Regions from separate parts of the Sporosarcina sp. AD_1 genome, predicted to be linked through region 1. Evidence: predicted binding sites of a transcription regulator. Region 1 holds the regulator's gene; the other holds the start of a gene.
What was found. Region 1 encodes CtsR, which represses protease genes until heat stress. Its sites were predicted from a motif close to ATGGTCAATAAAGGTCAAACA; they were not measured.

Region 1 (3,417 bases):
TGGAGACTTGATAAATATTTCCGAGCGCCTCACTGCCTTCGCCATAACTTCCGCGGACTACAAATCCAAGTCGCGAAATTGCCGGGATGATGCGATTAATTTGCTTCGTCATTGTCAATGTCGGCAAGTGCATCATGACCGATGCCCGCATACCAGTCCCTGTATTGGATGGGCAGCTAGTCAAATAGCCAAATTGTTCATCAAAAGCATAGGGAACTTTCTTCTCTAAGAAATCATCCACCAGGTCCGCCTTTTCATAAGCGCTTTCCAGTTGGAATCCGGGATAAATGCATTGGATCCTAATATGATCCTCTTCGTTCACCATAATACTGAGCGTTTCGTCCTCCGACAGAACGACTGCACCATGTCTTTCCGGATCGGTCAATTGTGGACTGATTAAATGCTTTTCTACTAACACTTGCCTTTCAAGAAGTGGCAATTCAGAGACCTTCATATAGGAATACCCATTTTCTTCTGAGTTAAGCAGTGCCTCTGTAATTAGATGATCAACATCTTTCGCTTCCTCGGCTGAAAATGCGATCGGAAACCTTCTGCCTCTTAAATTTCTCGCTAGGCGGATTCGTGTCGACATGACAATATCGGAATGTTCACCATGAGAAGACATCCAGCCTGTCACTGAATTTTTCATGAAATTATCAATTGACATGGGCGTCACCTCCTCCATCCGTCATGAGCCGTTTCAGTTCGTTCGCTTCATCCCGTAATGAAGCAGCCTCTTCAAACCGTTCTTCTTCGATGGCCTCTTGCATTTTCAACCGGATTTCCTCAATCCGTTTTTTCACAGCGAATAATTCATTAAAAGAGACAGGGATTTTACCGGTGTGACTGGAGTGCCCATTATGCAGCTTGCCAAACAAACGAGGCAGGCGTTCTCTAAACGTGTCGTAGCAAGTGGAGCAGCCAAATTTCCCGATGTCCAGAAACTTTCTGAACGTTAATCCGCACTCCGGACACTCGGGACCTTCCGCCAACGGCTCTTTCGCCTGCTGTTGAGACTGGAATGGCTCTGAACCGCCAAGCCAATTAGAAAGGAACTGCTGGATGGACAGGGGCTCTTGGTTTGGATCGAAATGAAACATTTTGGATTGGAAAGCACATCTTTCACACATATGACGCTCAGAAGATCCTTGCATCGTTTCCTGTGTGAAGATGACAGAAGCCGGCCTTTCGTTGCAAATTTCACATAACATCGTTTGCCACCTCTTCTTCTATAGTCACTGGTTTTTATTATGTTCGTAAATTAATGTCACAAGCATCGCCTGCAATATCCTCCCTCGGATTATATCGCGTTCCGGAAGCGGATAATGGAGTGTCGTCCGGTCTACTGCAGCCAAAATGATTCTCGATTCGCGCTCTGAAATAACTTTCTCCTGAAGCAGACGATAGATCACATCCTCAGCCATTGTGTAGGTAGCCCCATCTTGAAGTCCTCTTAAAATATGCTCAATCAATTCTTTATGCGAATTGGTTTTCACACGGTAGATGCGTATATAGCCGCCTCCACCCCTCTTTGATTCGACTGCATATCCCCGTTCCACTGTAAATCGTGTATTAATAACATAATTGATCTGGGAAGGAACGCATTGAAATTTTTCTGCAATTTCGCTCCGTTTAATTTCAATGACGCCGTTCTCTCCCTTTTCAATAATCTTTTTTAAATATCCTTCAATTACATCTGAAATATTCCGCATGTGTTTTCACTCCTTCCGTTGCGAAGTGATAAGCCATTGACTTTGACTATCTTTGACTTAATTATACACGATGAGACGTTGATTTCACAATTGATTTGCAGTCAAAAAAAGAAGGTTTAGATTTGGCTTAAACGGGTAATTAAGAGGTTGAGGATTTTTTTCTGACCTCTTTTTCCCTCTACATTATGGGCTTCAGCTGTTATATATGCTATACACAACCTGAACCCATCCCCAAACAAAAAGCTCCTGGTACGACAACTACTACGGAGGAGATCTACAAGTGAATTGGTACGAAAAGCTAAGTGAATATTTCCCGATTGAAGAGATGAAGTCAAAGGAACATATGGAGGCACTTTTAAACGATAAGAAGAATATCTATCGTAAAGAAGAAGGGCCGCATCATGTTTTGATGTTCGTAGAGACAGAATCATTCATCTTCATCGATTACCTATTCGTCTCGGCGCAGTCAAGAGGCGCGGGAATCGGGCGGAAACTGCTGGATTCTTTGAAACAGAAAGGAAAACCGATCATTCTGGAAGTGGAGCCCGTAGATTACGAAGATACCGATACGGAAAAACGGCTAAAGTTTTACGCCCGGGAAAACTTTCATCACGCACGCCGGATCGGCTACAGCAGACGTTCGTTAGCTACAGGGGAGCAAAATGATATGGAAATCTTATTTTGGTCTCCAGATGATGCAGATGAGGAAAGTGTCTACGAAGCGATGAAAATGACGTACGAAGATATCCATACGTACAAGGATGAAACATTTTACGGAGAACCATACGACCCGGCAGAAAAAGTGCTTGTTTTTACAACAGAAAAGAAGAAGTGCATTTTACAACCGTATTTGGCTTGATGCAGGATGTGTGATTTCTAACGGGATCATCATGCCGGTACATTTGCAATAAAAACTCAAGTCTTATGAAATAGGAGGCCCTGCCGCCTCTTTCCAATAGGGAGAACAGCCCGCAAGAATAGGGTTGTTCTCCTATTTTAGTACGATTGCTCAGCTATCTTGCATGAAACTATAATTGGGATATGACGTACATAGGGGAAAGGAGATGATGATATGGAGAACAAGGGAGTTCCTAAGCGAGACCGGCAACATGCATTGCCTTCTTGGAAAAGAGTGTATTATTACGCAGTCATCGCCGGAATGTCCATCTTTGCCATTTTTGTCTTCACTGTGTTTTGGGATCTCTTCCTCACGCAGGATTGGTTTCTAGCCATAATTTTCGGGGGCCTCTTCCTTTTCCTTTGTTGGATCATTATTATGATTCTCCGGGCTCCACGAACGGGCGGCGTAACCAAACTTGAACAAATCGACACGCCGACCGGCTATGTCATTCATGCGGAAAATGAGTGGACAGGGGAGAGGGAAACAATTACATTCTACTGGCACCAAATCGATGCGTTGCTAATCGGCATTTGGACCAACCCCGGCTTCAAGGGACGGAAATATGATTACGTCGGAGCACGGCTCGTCTATCGTTACGACGAAGATGGCGTGAAAAAATACGCTGACCACATCATTGTTTGCGAGAAGAAATTGGACGAGTGGGTTAATAAGATTAGAAGACATGCCATCCCCTCGCGCGTGACAAACGCTAATATTTCAGCGGTCAAAAAAGAGGAGTTCGATGAAATGCTCAAGGAAGTCACTGCAGTTCCAATCAGCGAAATTCCATCCATTATCGATTGG
Region 2 (3,417 bases), on a different contig from region 1:
AATACTCGGCAAAGTCAAAACTGCTAGTTCAGCTGTCGTTGCATCATTCAACTGTTTCCCTAACCGATTCAACTCCGCCTTTTCTTCTTCTGATAAGATATTCGCATGGTCTTGCACATACTCATCATATTTGTTCCAAGGAGGGACATCCGCTGCCAATGCCCGTCCCGGCAGGATGGCCGCTATGAAGATGAGGGCCATCAGGATGAAGCGGGATGCGGTGCGCATCAGTCTTTGCCATCCTCGAAGTCAACTTTAGGCGCTTCAGTTGCAGCTGGGTCTGCTTTGAAATATTCTTTTTCATCGAATCCGAAAATGGAAGCGACGAGTTTACCCGGGAAGCGCTTCGTTTGTCGGTTGTAGTTTGCCACCACGTCATTGTAGTCTTTTCGTGCGACGCCGATTCGGTTTTCAGTGCCGGCTAGTTCATCCATGAGCTGGATGAATTGTCGGTCTGCCTTTAAGTCTGGATAGTTTTCAACTACGACGAGCAGTCGGCCAAGAGCACTTGTAAGCTCAGCGTCAGCTGCAGCTTGTTCTTCGGGTCCTGTGGCTCCAGCCAAACGGGAGCGGGCATCCGCGATTTCGGTCATGACTGCTTTTTCATGGCTCGCGTACCCTTTCACTGTGTTGACCAAGTTTGGAATCAAATCCAGCCGCCGCTGTAATTGATTTTCTACTTGGGCATACGATTGATCCACATCTTCTTCTAAATTAACGAACTTATTGTAACTCGGAACAAGTATAATACCGAGTATGACGATGATGCCCACGATGACTGCGATCGGTCCTAAAATCTTTTTCATTGAACTCCACTCCTCTTTCATCAATACGTTTCTTGTACCCGATTGCCGGTTGCTCTGAAACGTTGGTTGTCTAATTCTACTGGCTGGCTTGTTAAAAAGTTTCACCTTTTTTGCAGCATACGCTATTCCGGATTGGATTAGACGCAAAACGGCTACCCTCCGGAATAGAGGATAGCCGCCGATTCTAACTTATTTCGAAAGATCTTTCATGTCGCTTCTCGTGATGATGTGGTCAATGAGACCATACTCTTTCGCACGCTCTGCAGTCATGAAGTTGTCGCGGTCTGTGTCTTTCGCGATGACTTCGACCGGCTGGCCTGTGCGCTCGGATAGGATCGTGTTCAATTTTTCGCGAAGGAAGAGAATACGTTTTGCTGCAATTTCAATTTCCGTCGCTTGCCCTTGAGCACCGCCGAGTGGCTGGTGAATCATGACTTCTGCGTTAGGAAGCGCATAACGCTTGCCTTTTGTTCCAGCAGTCAAGAGGAATGAACCCATAGAAGCTGCCATCCCGATACAGATGGTTTGGATGTCCGGCTTGATGAACTGCATCGTATCGTAGATCGCCATACCGGCTGTGATGCTGCCGCCCGGGCTGTTAATGTAGATGGAGACATCTTTTTCTGGATCTTCTGCTTCCAAGAATAATAGTTGTGCTACAATGGAGTTTGCGACGTTGTCGTCGATCGCGCTTCCCAGCATGATGATCCGGTCTTTCAAAAGACGGGAGTAAATGTCGTATGCGCGTTCTCCGCGGTTCGTTTGCTCAATAACTGTAGGTATTAAATTCATTCCATTTCCTCCTTTAAGGTGGATGTTACTATCGGTCTGTTGAAAGTGTATTTCAACTGTACCCTTATCATACCTATTATAGTCAACAATGGTCAAATATAATGCATTTTAAAAAACCTATTGCATTCATTCCACTTCTTTTGTATAATGAAACTTGTCCGTTACAGATATGGACACTATATATGCCCTCGTGGTGCAATGGATAGCACGCAAGATTCCGGTTCTTGAAATGTGGGTTCGACTCCTGCCGAGGGCGTCCTCAAATACTTTATTCAGATTTGATCTGGATAAGGTATTTTTTTATTTTCAACGAAACGAACCGTTCCTTTTTAAAGAAACGGCGTTCATCTTCTAGAATGAGTGCTGGACTGCAATTGCGGTTCCAGCACTTTTATTTTATTAGTTCTCTTTTTCCACTAACGCAGAAAGCGTATCAATCGCTTTATCTTCGTCCACGCCATCCGCCATCAACGTGATAGACGTTCCTCTTGCTACTGCCAGGCTCATGATGCCCATGATGCTTTTGGCGTTCACTTGACGCTCGTCCTTCTTTAAAAAGACGTCCGCCGAGAAGCGGTTGGCTTCTTGGACGAATAAGGCTGCCTGTCTAGCCTGCAACCCGGTTTTCATTTTCACTTCGACTGTTTTTTCCACCATAACACTTGGCTCCTCTCCACTCACTGATTTCATCTATTACTCAATGCCGCCACCCCGAAGCTTATCTGCAATCTCTTCGATTTTGCGCAGCCGATGATTCACTCCTGATTTGCTGACGGGTCCGCCTGAGACCATTTCCCCTAATTCCTTAAGGGTGATGTCTTGGTATTCGACGCGCAGCCGCGCGATCTCCTGAAGGCGATCCGGCAGTTGATCGATTCCGATTGTACTTTCAATGAACTTGATATTCTCCACTTGCCGCTGCGCCGCCCCGATCGTTTTATTCAGGTTGGCCGTTTCGCAATTGACGAGTCGATTCACGCTATTTCGCATATCCCTGAGGATCCGCACATCTTCAAACTTCATCAAGGAAACATGGGCTCCGATCAGGCTGAGGAAATCCGAAATCTTTTCCGCTTCCTTCAAATAAGCGATATAGCCTTTTTTCCGCTCAATTGATTTGGCATTTAGATAAAAACTGTTCATCAAATCCACCAGCGCCTCGCTATGCTCCTTATAGAAAGAGAACATCTCCAAATGATAGGAAGATGTTTCAGGATTGTTCACTGACCCGCCGGCCAGAAAAGCACCTCTTAAATACGCTCGTTTACAACAGTCATTTTCGACTAAAGGTGCCGCAATCTCATTATTGAACTGAAATGTGCCAGTCAAAATATACAAATCCTCGAGAAGCTGTTTGGCACCTTCCCTGATTCTACATATGTATATATTGTTCTTCTTCAGCCTCATTTTTTTCCGAACGAGCAATTCCACTTTATAAGGATACAATTTCTTGACGTTGGAATACAAACGCCTGGCAATCGCCGCGTTTTCTGTTTGAACATCCAGGCTCAGCTGTTTGTTCGAGAAGGAGAGAGCACCGTTCATCCGGATGAATGCCGAAATCTCGGCTTTAATGCAACAATCATCGGATTCCACTTGCGTCAATTCCTTCTTCACTTCTGCCGCAAAAGACATGATAATCCCCTTTCCCGGCACTTCCACATGTTAACGGGCCGTTTCATTTTCTATAAAATTCATTACCCATGAGGCCACTTTATCCGCATCATGGATGACCCTGCCGTCAGTTACAATTGAAATCGGCTCAATAAAGATCCGCGGCACAATTTCCCGCAGCACCTCTATATCATTCTCCACCTGC

Region 2: clpP (ATP-dependent Clp endopeptidase proteolytic subunit ClpP) is a predicted target of CtsR. The motif match lies at 1,677-1,697, and genes of this name have one in related genera.

What each region holds. Positions count from the first base shown of each region.
Region 1 is NZ_JBPVIR010000003.1:253,318-256,734, forward strand. It holds gene mcsB (protein-arginine kinase McsB) at 1-667, opposite strand, end outside; gene ACSW3C_RS07500 (UvrB/UvrC motif-containing protein) at 657-1,211, opposite strand; gene ACSW3C_RS07505 (CtsR family transcriptional regulator) at 1,236-1,712, opposite strand; gene ACSW3C_RS07510 (N-acetyltransferase) at 1,993-2,571, shown strand; gene ACSW3C_RS07515 (hypothetical protein) at 2,785-3,417, shown strand, end outside.
Region 2 is NZ_JBPVIR010000009.1:69,747-73,163, reverse strand. It holds gene ACSW3C_RS16735 (TPM domain-containing protein) at 1-228, opposite strand, end outside; gene ACSW3C_RS16730 (LemA family protein) at 228-806, opposite strand; gene clpP (ATP-dependent Clp endopeptidase proteolytic subunit ClpP) at 996-1,598, opposite strand; tRNA gene ACSW3C_RS16720 (tRNA-Arg) at 1,783-1,854, shown strand; gene ACSW3C_RS16715 (HPr family phosphocarrier protein) at 1,998-2,255, opposite strand; gene whiA (DNA-binding protein WhiA) at 2,292-3,233, opposite strand; gene ACSW3C_RS16705 (gluconeogenesis factor YvcK family protein) at 3,264-3,417, opposite strand, start outside.